2 regions of the Enterococcus malodoratus genome follow, and region 2 is predicted to be linked to the other one. Evidence: a T-box and tRNA genes for the amino acid it is inferred to sense, from the RefSeq annotation. Region 2 holds a T-box; the other holds one or more tRNA genes.
The links. A T-box is a leader RNA that pairs with one kind of tRNA and senses whether it is charged. The one in region 2 lies ahead of leuS (leucine--tRNA ligase), so its partner is inferred to be a tRNA-Leu.
Positions count from the first base shown of each region.

Region 1: it has a tRNA-Leu gene. The T-box ahead of leuS (leucine--tRNA ligase) is inferred to sense a tRNA for this amino acid. The anticodon was not compared.

Region 1 covers NZ_JAQDPG010000005.1:100,336-108,462, forward strand. Annotated here, with positions in the region: gene fusA (elongation factor G) at 1-836, opposite strand, end outside; gene rpsG (30S ribosomal protein S7) at 917-1,387, opposite strand; gene rpsL (30S ribosomal protein S12) at 1,432-1,845, opposite strand; gene rpiA (ribose-5-phosphate isomerase RpiA) at 2,254-2,934, shown strand; gene gpmA (2,3-diphosphoglycerate-dependent phosphoglycerate mutase) at 3,066-3,752, shown strand; tRNA gene PGP85_RS09660 (tRNA-Leu) at 3,838-3,921, opposite strand; gene udk (uridine kinase) at 3,996-4,622, opposite strand; gene PGP85_RS09670 (YjjG family noncanonical pyrimidine nucleotidase) at 4,694-5,380, opposite strand; gene PGP85_RS09675 (16S rRNA pseudouridine(516) synthase) at 5,392-6,108, opposite strand; gene PGP85_RS09680 (hypothetical protein) at 6,193-7,452, opposite strand; gene PGP85_RS09685 (50S ribosomal protein L25/general stress protein Ctc) at 8,053-8,127, shown strand, end outside.
Region 2 covers NZ_JAQDPG010000010.1:171,751-179,877, reverse strand. Annotated here, with positions in the region: gene metK (methionine adenosyltransferase) at 1-206, shown strand, start outside; gene PGP85_RS16395 (MDR family MFS transporter) at 341-1,819, shown strand; gene PGP85_RS16390 (alpha/beta hydrolase) at 1,842-2,630, shown strand; gene PGP85_RS16385 (class I SAM-dependent methyltransferase) at 2,686-3,249, opposite strand; gene PGP85_RS16380 (TIGR01212 family radical SAM protein) at 3,224-4,204, opposite strand; gene PGP85_RS16375 (phosphatase PAP2 family protein) at 4,205-4,861, opposite strand; T-box leader at 4,999-5,190, shown strand; gene leuS (leucine--tRNA ligase) at 5,310-7,823, shown strand; gene PGP85_RS16365 (NAD(P)H-dependent flavin oxidoreductase) at 7,966-8,127, shown strand, end outside.

The sequences.
Region 1 (8,127 bases), on a different contig from region 2:
GGAAGATAGTCAATGACTGCATCCAACATCAATTGAACCCCTTTATTTTTGAATGCTGATCCACATAAAACTGGATAGAAATCAACAGCTAGTGTAGCTTTACGGATACCCGCTTTTAATTCTTCATCAGTGATTTCTTCACCTTCTAAGAATTTCATCATTAGGTCTTCATCAGTATCAGCAACTGCTTCAACTAATTTTTCACGCCATTCTTCAGCTAACTCTTGATAATCTGCAGGGATTTCAGTCTCTTGGATTTCAGTCCCTAAATCATTTGTGTAGATTTCAGCTTTCATTTTAACTAAGTCGATAATACCAGTGAAGTCATCTTCAGCACCAATTGGTAATTGGATTGGATGAGCATTCGCTTGTAAACGATCATGTAAAGTGCTCACTGAATAAAGGAAGTCCGCACCGATTTTATCCATTTTGTTACAGAATACAATACGTGGTACAGCGTATTCTGTTGCTTGACGCCAAACAGTTTCTGTTTGTGGTTCTACACCTGATTGTGAGTCCAACACAGTTACTGCACCGTCAAGAACACGTAATGAACGTTGAACTTCAATTGTGAAATCCACGTGCCCTGGGGTATCAATAATATTTACGCGGTGACCCTTCCATTGTGCAGTTGTTGCAGCAGAAGTGATCGTGATACCACGTTCTTGTTCTTGTTCCATCCAGTCCATTTGAGAAGCGCCTTCGTGGGTTTCACCAATTTTATGGATTTTACCAGTGTAGTACAAGATACGCTCAGTTGCTGTAGTTTTACCTGCATCAACGTGGGCCATGATCCCGATATTACGAGTATTGTCTAGAGAAAATTCTCTTGCCATTTCTTTGTTTGCTCCTCTCTTAAATTGAAATTAGTATTGTTGAGTCGTTTTTCTGCCAACTTTCGTCGGCAGAAAAAATCTTACCAACGATAATGAGCAAATGCACGGTTGGCTTCCGCCATTTTGTGTGTATCTTCGCGTTTTTTAACAGAAGCGCCAGTGTTATTAGCAGCATCCATAAGTTCTTTCGCTAAGCGTTCTTCCATTGTATGTTCGCCGCGTAAACGAGCGAAGTTAACAACCCAACGCAATCCCAATGTAGTACGACGTTCTGGACGTACTTCAACGGGTACTTGATAGTTAGAACCCCCAACCCGGCGAGCTTTAACTTCTAATACAGGCATAATATTCTCCATTGCTTGTTCGAAAACTTCCAATGGATCATTTCCTGTTGATTCTTTAATTGTGCTAAAAGCATTGTATACGATATTTGAAGCAGTACCACGTTTGCCGTCAACCATTACACGGTTGATTAAACGAGTTACTAACTTAGAGTTATACATAGGATCTGGCAAAACATCACGTTTTGCAATCATTCCTTTACGAGTCATACGTAACTCCTCCTTCCGAAAATATGTCTTATCTATTCGTTTGATTAAGCTTTAGGTTTTTTAGTACCGTATTTAGAACGGCTTTGTTTACGATCGTTTACACCGGCAGTATCTAGTGCGCCACGAACGATATGGTAACGTACCCCTGGTAAATCTTTTACACGTCCACCACGTAATAGAACAACACTATGTTCTTGTAGGTTATGGCCGATACCTGGAATATAAGCTGTTACTTCAATCAAGTTTGACAAACGAACACGAGCATACTTACGTAACGCTGAGTTAGGTTTCTTAGGTGTCATAGTCCCCACACGTGTACAAACTCCACGTTTTTGTGGTGAGTTCACGTTTGTTTGAGCTTTTTTAAAGCTATTATATCCTTTGTTCAATGCTGGTGAATTTGATTTTTCCACCTTTGATTTACGAGGTTTACGTACTAATTGGTTAATTGTAGGCATTCCTTGTTTCCTCCTTCCTCGATTCGCTTTCTAGTACCACACATCCTGGTGGTTCTTTTTCGGCGATAAAAAATAATGCATCCCTGCATTCTCTATCAAGCGTACCTTGACACAGTCAGCACGTCCCATTCGAGAGACCTGTTCACAAAGCACCTTTGTTAGCATACCACGGTTGGATTTTACTGTCAACAAACATTCTGGACTTTTTTCTTCTTTTATTCTCAAGTAGTTTTTTTGCATAAAATATTTGGACTAAGAAAAATTTCATTCTATTCCAATTGGCTTTTTTTCTCATAAAGACAGTAAGTAAACGCATTCACTTTTTTGGTCTTTTTTACTGAAAAGGCTATCTTTTTTCTTTTTTTGCGATTACAATGGACGTAACTTAGCAGAAGGTGGGATTTTTCAATGAATTTGAAAGAGTTAGTTGGGATCGAAGCAGCGAAATATGTCAAAGACGGGATGATTGTCGGATTAGGAACTGGATCTACGGCTTATTACTTAGTAAAAGAATTAGGGCGTCGAGTAAACGAAGAAGGCTTGAAGATTACTGGTGTAGTAACTTCATCTAAAACAGAGGAGCAAGCAAGAGAATTAGGCATTCCTCTGAAAGCTATCGATGATGTAGAATCCGTCGATCTTACTATTGATGGTGCAGATGAAATCAGCGATGACTTCCAAGGTATCAAAGGCGGCGGCGCAGCTCTGCTTTTCGAGAAAGTGGTAGCAACTTATTCAAAAGACTGCATGTGGATCGTAGACGAAAGCAAGATGGTCAATAAACTGGGTAAATTCCCTTTACCAGTTGAAGTCGTACCATTTGGTAGTCATAACGTTTTTCGTTTATTTGAATCGCGCGGCTATACTCCGACTTGGCGCATGAATGACGCCAATGAATATTTGTTAACAGATGGCGGGCATTACATTATTGATCTGCACCTAGATACGATTGAAGATCCTCATGCATTAGCTGAAGAATTGGACACTTGTGTGGGTGTTGTTGAGCACGGATTATTCATTGATATGATATCGCGTGTAATCGTCGGCACGCCAGAAGGGCCAAAAATCCTCGAAGTACCTGGAAAATAATTTTTATAAAAATCCCTTTAAAGCTCGTGATTTGATAAAAAACACACTCAATTTAATGGAAATCATGGCAGAAACATTGTACAATGAATCAGGAATTGAAAATTTCAGAAATTTCAAAAGGAGAGAATGATATGCCAAAATTAGTTTTTTCTCGTCACGGCTTAAGTGAATGGAACAAATTGAACCAATTTACAGGCTGGGCAGACGTTGATTTGGCTCCAGAAGGTGTCGAAGAAGCAAAAGAAGGCGGACGTAAAATTAGAGAAGCAGGAATTGAATTCGATGTAGCTTACACATCTGTTTTAACTCGTGCGATCAAAACTTGTGACTTGATTTTAGAATACTCTGATCAACTTTGGGTACCAACGATTAAATCTTGGCGCTTAAACGAACGTCACTATGGTAAATTGCAAGGATTGAACAAAAAAGAAACCGCTGAAAAATACGGTGACGAACAAGTTCATATCTGGCGCCGTTCATACGACGTATTACCTCCATTGATGGAAGCTACTGACGAAGGTTCAGCAGCACAAGAACGTCGTTATGCAATGTTAGACCCTCGCGATATTCCTGGCGGCGAAAACCTAAAAGTTACTTTGGAACGTGCATTGCCTTTCTGGCAAGATGAAATCGCTCCTGCTTTGAAAGATGACAAAACTGTTTTAGTTGCTGCGCATGGTAATTCATTGCGTGCATTAGCTAAACACATCGAAGGCATTTCTGATGCAGATATCATGGACTTAGAAATCCCAACAGGTCAACCATTAGTTTATGAATTAAACGATGACCTAACAGTAGCTAAAAAATACTATTTATAAAATTCTTCCCGGCTCAATAATTGGGCCGGGTTTTCTGTATAAAAAAAGACATAAAAAGAAAAAATTCTTTTCATGTCTTTTTTTATGCGGCCGAGAAGACTCGAACTTCCACGGTATTACTACCACTAGCGCCTGAAGCTAGCGCGTCTGCCAATTCCGCCACGACCGCGATTATAAATCACTTCTTTATTTTAGCATAAAATAAAGATTTTAATAAAAAAAAACGCTGGGAAACCCAACGCTTTAATCATGACTCAAAAAACTTGCAACCTTTGTAGCAATCAAATCAATCGCTACATGATTTTCTCCGCCTTCTGGCACGATGATATCTGCATAACGCTTCGTTGGTTCAATAAATTGATGATACATCGGTTTCACTACGGTCAGATATTGATCAATCACTGAATCTAACGTTCGACCGCGTTCATTCATGTCACGCTTAATTCGACGAATGATTCGGGTATCGTCATCCGTATCCACGTAGATTTTTATATCCATCAAATCTCGCAAGCGCTCGTCTTCCAAAATTAGAATACCTTCTACTATAATAACTTCCTTCGGTTCCTGTACATAAACTTGATCACTGCGTGTATGTGCTACGTAATCATAAATTGGTACTTCCACCGTTTGGTAACTCGTTAATCCTTTTAGATGCTCGATCAATAAATCTGTGTCAAAGGCAAATGGATGATCGTAATTAGTTTTTAATCGTTCATCAAAGCTGATACCGCTTTGGTCTTTATAATAAGAATCATGCTCCAACATCATAATAGAGTGATTTGGAAATCGATTGTAGATCGCACGACTGACACTCGTCTTCCCACTGCCTGAACCGCCTGTTACACCAATAATGATCGGCTTGTTTTTCATGCAAATAAAACCTCTTTCGTTTTTTCATTAGTCCTATTATAGCGAAACAGCGTTAAATTGCTATTAAAAACTCAAAATTCTTCTAAAATTTGATAGAGGTCGGTCAATTCTTTAATTTGAAATGTCGGTTTGATCTCATTTGGTTCTTGTTGTTGTGGATTCATCCAGATCGTATCAATGCCAGCCACTTGTCCGCCTTTGATATCTGAGGTTAAAGAATCACCAATGATCACCGTCTTTTCCTTATTCAAACGTGGAATCTCAGAAAAAACAATATCAAAAAATTCTTTCATCGGTTTATGAACACCCATTTCTTCAGAGATAAAGAATTTCTTGAAGTACGGTGCTAGACCCGATTTTTTCAACCGCTGATGCTGTGTTACGGAGACACCATTCGTCACGATGTAAAGGTCCTCTTTCTGACTTAGAGCTTCTACGACCTCTAGACTATTTGCGATCAATTGATACCCTTGATTCAAATACTGGCGATAACGTGCTTCGGTATTGGGCCCATCCACTTCTCGTTCATACTGTTCGAAAAATAAACGAAAGCGATTGTCTAGCAGCTCTTGGCGTGACAGCAAACCTGCTTCATGATCGCGCCAAAAACCTTGATTCATTTTTTTATAATTATTTTTTACTGATAATGAGGGTTCTACCCCCATATCTTGGAACAACCAGCTAAGCGCTTGTTCTTCCGCTGCTTTAAAATCTAGCAATGTATCATCAATATCAAATAAAATTGTCTCGTATCGCATCTTCAAACCTTCTATCTAAAATATGTTTTTAATTGTTGAAGCTCCTCTTGTGCCAGTGAACGATAGTCGCCTTGCGCCAAATCTTCCGGCAACTGTAGCGGTCCCATCGTAAGTCGCTTCAAACTTGTTACTTTTTTCCCACAAGCCAAAAACATTTTTTTGACTTGATGAAATTTTCCTTCTCGAATTGTCAGCAATACTTCCGAATGGCTCGGCTCAGAACTCAAAATTTCCAATTGTGCTGGCTGACAACGAATCCCTCCGTGAAAAACGATGCCTTCTTCAAATGCCGAGATATCTTCGTGTGTCACCATTTCATTGACCGTCGCACGATATGTTTTCGTTACCTTGGAGCCTGGTTGCAAAAGATCATACCCTAATTGGCCATTATCAGTCAAAAGTAACAAACCTGTTGTGTCACGATCCAAACGACCGACCGGATACAAGTCGGCCGGCCGTTCAGTTTTCGCGACCAATTCTATTACCGTTTGAAATTTCGAGTCGCTCTTCGCGGTTACAACACCTGCTGGTTTATTCAGTAAATAATAGACATGGTTCGTCTGCAGATTCTGACCATTAACCTGGATTTCATGCAGTTGGCTATCCACGTTGCGCTGCTGATTGAATTCAGCAACACCATCAACAAAGACTTTCTTCATAAGAAACAAACGCTTCATTTCTTTGCGAGTTGTCGCTAAATTTTGTTCGATTACTTTGTCTAACCGCATTTTTGAAACTCCTTCAAATCTGTCGGACTCATTATACCGAAATTTCAAAAAAAGACAAAACCACTTAGGTCTTGTCTTTACATTTTATTCATTTTTGAAGGTAAACGTCACATCATCCAGATTTGTCATTGAAGCAAATTTTTCGTCATACAATCTGACTGACAGTTTGAATTCTTGCTCGTGATAAAGTTTTTCATACGACTCTTTGTCTGTCGCAAACACTAGATACTTCGTTGCCTCTTCCCCAACAGGTAAATCCGTTTTCTCTGCTGTGACCTCGAGTCCATTTTGAGACATCGTTTTTACAGAGTTTCCCATCGTTAATGAACCCGACGTATTGCCAAATTTTATTGGCGCTTTTCCATCATTTTTCACCATAAGTTTGGTCGTCAACAAAACAACACCGGTCTCAAATTTCTTGAAGCGGGAAGCCTGATCTTCATTTGGAACAAATTCAGTAAATTGATAACCGTCTAAGGTCACCTTAATACCTTCAAATTCTTTCGTTTCATTTGGTTCTTTTGAAGCTAGTAGTGTTTTGGTCCCCATATTCTCTACAGTTGCTTTGTCTTGATAGAAAGCACTAGCATCTTCGACTTTCTTTTCACCCTCAACATTGAAAGAGACTGGCTCTTCTTTTTTTGCTAAAACGGCATCAGCTGATTTAAAGCTGTCCTTTTTAGTATAGATACCAGGAATTTCCAGCATTGCTTCGCCGTGTTCGACAATTTTCTCCATCGCCTCTGGTTTTATCGACAATGCTACAAATCCACGAATTTGCGCTTTTTCTGCCACTTCATTATCTTTTTTGATCAGGTCGCTGACTAAGTCTTCCGCTAACAGTTCTTTTTTGCGCATAATTGCGGCATTGTAACCGGTCAGATTTAAAGAAAAACCAGGACCTACGTAAACCTTTTGATCCATCTTGTTTTGAATCGACGCATCCATGATTACTACGCCGCCCTTTTCATGCTGACCACCGAATGGAATATCAAAGTTGCGAGAAAAGTTTTCGATCTGGTAATACCGATAGCCCTCGATCGTTACCTTAGCATCCTCGTTCTCCGATACAATCGGTTCTTTATTTTCATAAAGCAGATTGATCTTTTCCGCTTCCGTTTCCGTCTTCAACACTTTTTCGACTGCTTCCCAATCCCCAGATTCCTCACTTTGTTTTCCTGCATCACTTTCTTTCGTGCTCTCTTTTGTACTTCTTTCAGTCGTTTTTTCGGTTTTGCTTGTTTGCTCACTGCTGCTCGCTGTATCCTCAGATGTGTCGTTACCACACCCTGTCACTAAGACTAACCCCATCAATAAACTTGCAACCAACTTCCACTTTTTCATTGTTACCCTCCATTTTGCTACTTGATACTTTAAGATAGCAGTTTCAAACTAATAAGACAAATACGCTTTCATTCTTATAAAATAGCTCGAAAATCAATAATAAATGGCGGTGACTATTTATAAATCGAAAAAATGAACACTTATCTGCGTGTGTTTATTTTTCATAGTTATTCTTTTTTAATATACACAGCTTATTTATAAAGAAAAAATATTTTCTTTTGATGTCATTTTTGCTCGTCTTTTAGCAAATAATCCCTCGTGTGAAAGTCTTTTCTTAAACTTTTTGGCTTGCTCCTTTTGTCTCTTTTCAATAAAGAAAAGGGATTATCCTTGCAATTTCATGAGATACGTCCTAGAATTTAATTATACGAGTCAGAGATTCGTATGATTAAGTGAATCGACACTTCGGTGTCAAAGGTTTCTCATACACAGCGTTACGACCTGGTAGAGAAAGTTGAACTTAGACTTTTTTTGGACAGTTGTGTATTCAACTGTCTTTTTGCGTTTTCGCGAAGCCATTGTGCTGAGAATAACCCGTCACTTAAATAAAATCTGTCTGAACAAACCACAGACAGTCACATTTTAAGGAGGAATTTGGTTATGGCAGTATCATTGAAAGTAGAAGAAAGAGCAACTCGTCCCCGTTCCGTTCGCAATCAATTGCGTCACGAAGGA
Region 2 (8,127 bases):
CGAAAGTTTCCGAGAGTGCTTTGATCAGTGCCATTCGCGAGAACTTTGATCTACGTCCAGCAGGAATCATCGAAATGCTTGATTTATTACGTCCTATTTACAGTGATACAGCTGCTTATGGTCATTTTGGCCGAACAGATGTAGATCTACCTTGGGAACATATCGATAAAGTAGATGCGTTGAAAAAGAGTTTGAATTTAGCATAAATCGTACAGACATAAGTAGTTTATGGAGTTCACGAGGCGGTTTCTATTGGTCCTAGATCGATGGAGCCGTCTTTTTTGCGGACTCTGCCAATTAAATAGAAGATTGGAAAATCAATACAAATTTGGAGGGGAAAATGGGAAGAAAAACGAATGTGAAGGTTGTGACAGTGGGGATTTTTATCGCGACGTTTATGTCAGCGATTGAAGGAACAATCGTGACGACTGCCATGCCGACCATTGTTGGTAGCTTGCATGGTATCGAAATTATGAATTGGGTCTTTTCAATTTATTTATTGACCAATGCTATGATCACACCGATTTATGGGAAGTTAGCTGATAAGATTGGAAGAAAACCGATTTTTATTGTTGGGATTCTATTGTTTGTAGTAGGGTCGGCCTTGTGCGGAATGTCTAATGAAATGATGACGTTGATCATTGCTCGCGGAATTCAAGGAATCGGTGCCGGGGCAATTATGCCGGTATCATTAACGATTATTGCGGATCTGTATGATATTGAAAAACGCGCTAAAGTTTTGGGATTGACGAGTGCGGCATGGGGCGTTGCTAGTGTTTTTGGCCCACTGGCGGGCGGATTGATTGTTGATACGATTGGTTGGCATTGGATTTTCTTTATCAATGTACCGATTGGATTGGGATTGATTGGTTTGTTGCAGTATTTCTTTATTGAAGAGAAAAAGGTTCGTCAAGCGAAGAAAATGGATATTTTCGGTTGTTTGTTTTTAATGTCAACGTTAGTAAGTTTATTGTTAGGCTTCCAATTGTTGGGTGATGAAGGAGTATCGTTACCTGTTGCGGCCTTATTCATTTTAAGTATTCTTTCATTGATGTTGTTTATTCGCACGGAAAAGCGTGCGGATGATCCTGTGATCAATCTAAAATTATTCGGCAATCAAATCTTTGCCAGTGTGAACGTAGTCGCAGCTCTGATCAGTGGTTTTTTGATGGGATTAGATGTGTACATTCCTATGTGGATGCAGGGAGTGTTGGGAAAACCGGCGGGACTCGGCGGGTTAGTGTTAGCACCGATGTCGATCGTTTGGATGTACGGATCCTTTCTATCAGGTCAATTATTACGCAAGTATTCGGCAAAATGGATCATTATTATTGGGCTGATCATTATTTTAGCTGGCGGTGGAACATTGCTGGCACTGCCGCAACAAAGTCCTTTCTGGCTGTTTTTCATTATTATGGGCGTCTTAGGTATTGGTTACGGACTGTCTGTCACGACAACGACAGTCGAGGCTCAAGCCAGCGTACCGAAAGAGGAAATCGGTGTAGCAACTTCATTCAATACTTTGTCTCGTACGATTGGTCAAACGGTCATGGTCTCAGTTTTTGGGATTATTTTGAATGTCGCAAATGGACGGCAATTAGTTAAGGCTGGAATTACTGATCTGGATATTATGAATCGACTGATCAATCCCCATACTGCTTTGCAAATTGAAGCTGGTTTGCGCGCTGAGTTGCGAAAAATTCTCTTTGACAGTTTGCATTGGGTCTATTTTGCAGGCTTGCTGTTAATCATTTTCGCGTTAGTATTCAGCTTTATGGTTGGCAAACAAGCGAGAAGTGTTAAACTAAACGAAGAATAATAGAACTGGGGGATCTAGTTGAATGGCTTTTTTACAAGTAAATGTATATTCGAATGTTTTGCAGATGGAAGTAGCGATGAACGTACTTTTGCCGCAAACGACTTACAAAAAAATAGGAACTGAAACTATTGGTGTAACGGAAGACGTACCTGTCTTGTATTTGTTACATGGTATGGGCGGGAATCACAGCGTATGGGAACGCCGGACATCGATCGAACGTTATGTGGCCGAGTATCAAATGGCCGTTGTAATGCCTTCGACGGATCTTGGTTTTTACACGGATACGACTTATGATATGAACTATTGGACGTTTGTCTCGGAGGAATTACCGACGATTGTTCACGAGCTTTTCCCACAAATCACTCACAAACGTGAAAAAACTTTTGCGGCGGGTTTATCCATGGGCGGTTACGGAGCATTGAAGTTAGGCTTAGCCAAGCCGGAAAATTTTGCCGCAGTTGCTTCCCTTTCTGGAGCAGTGGTCTTAGCGGATGTGGAAAGTTTATTATTGGTCCGCAACGAGGCGTATTGGCAAGGAATTTTTGGTCCATTAGATCAACTCCAAGGATCGGAGAATGATCCGCTGTATTTACTAGATAAGCTAGCAGCGAGCAATGAGCCGGCACCACGGTTCTTCTTAGCTTGTGGGACGGAAGATGATTTGTATCCGGCCAGTCAATATATGGCTCATAAAATGGAACAAAAAAAGTTTGATGTGACCTTTGAAGAAGGTCCAGGAAAACATGATTGGGTATTTTGGGATGCGTGGATCAAGCGCGTATTGGAATGGTTCAATGAAAAGAGCGACTGATCATCAGCCGCTCTTTTTTTGTATCTATATAACCAAAGTAGTACGATTGAATGCCTTAATGATTCAGGGCTTCCACGCACAATAAAATTGGTGGGTTATTTTTCTGGTTGATGAATTGATAATTTAGCACACTGAATTTTTCTTGCGGCAAGTTTTGGCAAAAATTCAGAACCTCATTTTTTTCGGTTTCGCCGCCCTCATGACCATAATAAATGACAACAATCATGCGTCCGCCGACGCTCAAGCGTTTCAAGATGGCAGTCATGGCTTGTTTGGTCGTTTCAGGTAAGGTGACGATCTGCTTGTCACTTTTGGGTAAGTATCCGAGATTAAAAATCGCAGCGCGAATTGGTTGATCGCTCGCGATTTTTTCTTCGATCGTTTCATGTCCTGCGAGAAAAAGGGTGGAACGATCAGTGTAGTCTGCTAATTTTTTGCGAGTATTTTCAACAGCCTGCTCTTGGATATCAAAGGCATAGACATGTCCAGTTGAACCGACCAATTCAGCTAAAAAAAGTGTGTCGTTGCCATTTCCCATGGTAGCGTCGATCACATGGTCGCCTTCAGAGACGATTTCTTTTAGTAGTTGGTGGCTAAAGCGTAATGCCGGTAGCAGCATGACCAAATTCCTTTCTTAAAGCAAATTTCCCCTGATAGGAGTCGCGACGAATCAATTCTTGATCAATTGCGTTTAAAACTTCCCATTTTTTTAGGCTCCACATTGGACCAATCAATGAATCCCACGGTGCGTCGCCAGTTAGACGATGAATGATAATATCTTGCGGAATCATTTCTAATTGATCGCAAATAACAGAAACGTAATCGTCTTTGCTCATTAATTGCAAACGCCCTTCGGCATAATCCCGCAGCATCTTTGTGTTGCGCATCAAATGCAGCAGGTGCAGCTTGATCCCTTGCACGTCGGAATCCAAAATTGTCCGGCGAACATTTTCCCGCATCATTTCTAACGATTCACCGGGGAGACCGTTGATTAAATGTGTGCAGACATTGATATTGTGTTTGCGCAGCCGCGCTACAGCATCAACATAAGTTGGATAATCATGTGCGCGGTTGATTTTATCACTGGTTGATTCATAGGTAGTTTGTAAACCCAGCTCGACCCACAAATAGAGCCGTTGATTGAGTTCAGCTAAATATTCCACGACTTCCGGCGGCAGACAATCGGGACGTGTACCAACGGATAATCCGACGACACCAGGCAAGTTGACGACCTGCTCGAAACGTTCGCGAATCACTTCTACGGGAGCATGGGTATTGGTAAAGTTTTGGAAATAAACGATGTATTGATCAACATGGGGCCATTTCTGGTGCATCATGTCGATTTCCTTATGGAATTGCTGCGGCAAAGGGTCGCTGGGCGCCACGATCATATCACCAGAACCAGAAACACTGCAAAAAGTACAGCCGCCGTGAGCAACGGTGCCGTCACGGTTAGGGCAATCAAAACCGCCATCGACGGGAACTTTAAAAATTTTCCCGCCGAATTGCTGACGCAATGCGTAATTCCATGAATGGTAGCGTTTGGTATCATCATCACTGTATTGAAAAGTCATTTATTTTCTCCTAATCATTTTTAGATCATAAGCCAATTTTTTCTGTTTATAGTAGGGATAAGTAAAGAACAGCCAACTACTGCCAAACAGCATTCCGCCAAGCACATCACTGGGGTAATGAACACCGAGATAGATGCGGCTGATTACGATACTTACGATCAAGAGCCCTACCACGATTTGGGCGGTCAAACGCGGCGTTTTTTCTTTGAAAAATAGTCCCATAACAAAAATCAATGTGCCAAATAATAGCGTGCTGGCGGTCGAATGGCCGCTGGGAAAACTAAAACTGTGCTCAGTTACCATATGAGGCAAGATGGTTGGGCGGGCGCGCTGAAAGAATATTTTCAATAAATGATTACCGGCGCCGCTGACGAGTGCCATGCTGAGCGCCAACCAAAGCGCCGTGATTTTTTGCTTGTTAAAATAAAATAAACCGACAAAAACAAAGGACAGAAGAACGACAGTGATTGGGTTCGCAAATTTTGTTACCCATAAAAAGTAGCCATTCATCTGTGGGTATAGCTGGTGAACGGCATGAATGATTCCTCGATCAAAGCCGACTAAGGTTTCTGGATAAAACCGGATAATGTAACACAGTGCCGCAAAAAATAGCAAAGTGAAGCTGCCGATTAATTGGTAGATGGGTTTATTTTTCATTGTTTTTATGAATCATCCTTTCTAAACAGAAGTATTATATCATGTTTCATCTGCTGGACAATTTTTTTCAAAGCTTTCTTAAGGGGAATTCAATTGAATTCTATTTTGGAATCTGCTAAGATGAAACTACTTTGAATATTATTGCCCGGAAGAGGAGTAGTAGAAACGAACGCATCTCAGAGAGCGCACGGTGCTGAAAGTGTGCATGCGGAACATTCGAACTTACCTTGGAGCATGATCAATCGATCCGGTTAAGGACCGTTACATCCTTTGAGGTCTGTCATGTGGCAGATGAAAATAGGTGGTACCACGTTATTAACGTCCTATGAAAGTTTTTAGAGCTTTCGTAGGGCTTTTTTTCTTACCAACAGGCTTTTAGTTTCAATTTAATCACTTCGGCTATATTATTATTGTAAACAAAATAAGTTCATATATTAGGAGGAGCAACATGAGTTACGATCACAAAGAGATTGAGAAAAAATGGCAAAAATATTGGGCAAAACATCATGTATTCAATACCCAAGATGATCCTGAAAAACCAAAATTTTATGCTTTAGATATGTTTCCTTACCCATCTGGACAAGGGTTGCACGTTGGTCACCCGGAAGGCTACACTGCGACGGATGTGATTTCACGGATGAAACGAGCACAAGGATACAATGTTTTGCATCCGATGGGCTGGGACGCGTTTGGTCTGCCAGCGGAACAATATGCCTTGGATACTGGGAATGATCCAGCGGAATTTACGAAAAAAAATATTGAAACATTCAAACGCCAAATCAACTCATTAGGGTTCAGCTATGACTGGAATCGTGAGTTAAATACGACAGATCCGGACTATTACAAATGGACCCAATGGATCTTTGAACAAATGTATGAAAAAGGGTTGGCTTATGAAGCAGAAGTTCCGGTTAACTGGGTACCAGAACTTGGAACAGTTATTTCTAATGAAGAAGTGATTGATGGCAAGAGTGAACGCGGCGGGTATGATGTTGTTCGCAAACCAATGCGTCAATGGATGCTGAAAATTACTGCTTATGCGGATCGTTTATTGGATGATCTAGAAACGGTTGATTGGCCTGAAAGCATCAAAGAAATGCAGCGCAACTGGATCGGCCGTTCGATCGGTGCGAATGTCAGCTTCAAGATTGAAGGCAGCGAAGAAACATTCACTGTTTTCACTACACGACCTGATACCTTATTTGGTGCTACTTATGCTGTTTTGGCGCCAGAGCTGGAATTGGTTCAAAAAATTACGACGGCTGCGCAAAAAGCAGCGGTAGATGCCTACATTGATGAAGCATCGAAAAAATCAGAATTGAATCGGACAGATCTAGCGAAAGAAAAAACCGGTGTTTTCACCGGTGCTTACGCGATCAATCCGGTCAACGGTGAGAAAATGCCAATCTGGATCGGGGACTACGTTCTAGCTTCATATGGAACCGGTGCGATCATGGCGGTTCCTGCTCATGATGAACGAGATTATGAATTTGCGAAAACGTTTGGTTTGCCGATCGTTCCGGTTCTTGAAGGCGGCGATGTAGAAAAAGAAGCCTTCACTGGCGATGGTCAGCACATCAACTCAGATTTCTTGGACGGTTTGAATAAACAAGATGCCATCGATAAAATGGTACCTTGGCTGGAAGAAAACGGCTATGGTAAAAAAGAAATTAGTTACCGTTTACGCGATTGGTTGTTCTCTCGCCAACGCTATTGGGGCGAACCGATCCCTGTGATTCATTGGGAAGATGGCACGACTGGTTTAGTACCTGATTACGAATTGCCATTGGAATTGCCGAAAACGAAAGATATCAAACCAAGCGGTACTGGCGAATCACCATTAGCCAATATCGAAGACTGGGTCAATGTCGTTGATCCGATTACAGGTAAAAAAGGTCGTCGTGAGACCAACACAATGCCGCAATGGGCCGGCAGCTCATGGTATTACTTGCGCTTTATCGATCCGCATAACAAAGAGGCTTTAGCTGATTATGATAAATTGAAACGCTGGATGCCGGTAGATCTTTACATTGGCGGAGCGGAACACGCAGTATTGCATCTATTGTATGTACGCTTCTGGCATAAATTCTTGTATGATATCGGTGTGGTGCCAACCAATGAGCCATTCCAAAAATTATACAATCAAGGAATGATTTTGGGTCAAAGCTTCCGTGATAGCCGTGGAGCACTTGTACCAACCAACATGGTAGAAAAACGTGATGGTAAATGGTTCAGCATTGAAACTGGTGAAGAATTAGAAGAAGCACCTGCCAAAATGAGTAAATCATTGAAGAACGTTGTAAACCCTGACGATGTGGTGGACAAATACGGTGCAGACACGCTGCGGATGTATGAAATGTTCATGGGTCCATTGGACGCTTCGATTGCTTGGAGCGAAAACGGTCTTGAAGGTTCGCGGAAATTCTTGGATCGTGTATGGCGCCTGATTGTCGATGAAGAAGGTAAAATGCGTGACCATATCACGACCTTTAACGATGGTTCATTGACGAAAGTCTACAATCAAACGGTTAAAAAAGTAACCGAAGACATGGAACATCTGCATTTGAATACCGCTATTTCTCAACTGATGGTCTTCATAAATGATGCGTATAAAGCAGAAGCATTAACTTATGAATATGTGGAGGGCTTTGTGCAATTACTAGCACCAATCGCGCCGCATATCGCCGAAGAACTTTGGGCGATCTTAGGACATGATGAAGACATTTCTTATGTTGCATGGCCAGTTTATGACGAAGAAGCCTTAGTTGAAAATGAAATTGAAGTAATCTTGCAAGTTAACGGCAAAGTGCGTTCAAAAGTTATGGTCGCTGTGGATCTAGCTAAAGACGAGCTGGAAAAACTTGCGATGGCTGATGAACATATTCAACGTAATATTGAAGGCAAGACAATCCGTAAAGTAATCGTTGTGCCAAATAAATTAGTCAATATTGTCGCTAATTAATAGTTAGAACTCCGCAAATTTTTGCGGGGTTCTTTTTTTGTGCGGGGGAATATCGAATATCGTGCTAGTTTTTTTCTTTAAATAGTAGCAAGCGCGCTATTCAAATATGCTAGGATGTAGAAAAAGGAAATGAGGAGATCTCATGGAAAAGATCACTGAACTGTTAGGGATTCAATATCCGATTTTTCAAGGAGCGATGGCTCATATAGCCCGCTATCCACTGGTCAGTGCGGTTTCTGAGGCAGGCGGATTAGGGATTATTGCGGCAGGAGGTTTAAGCGGAGAGGAATTGCGGGAACAAATT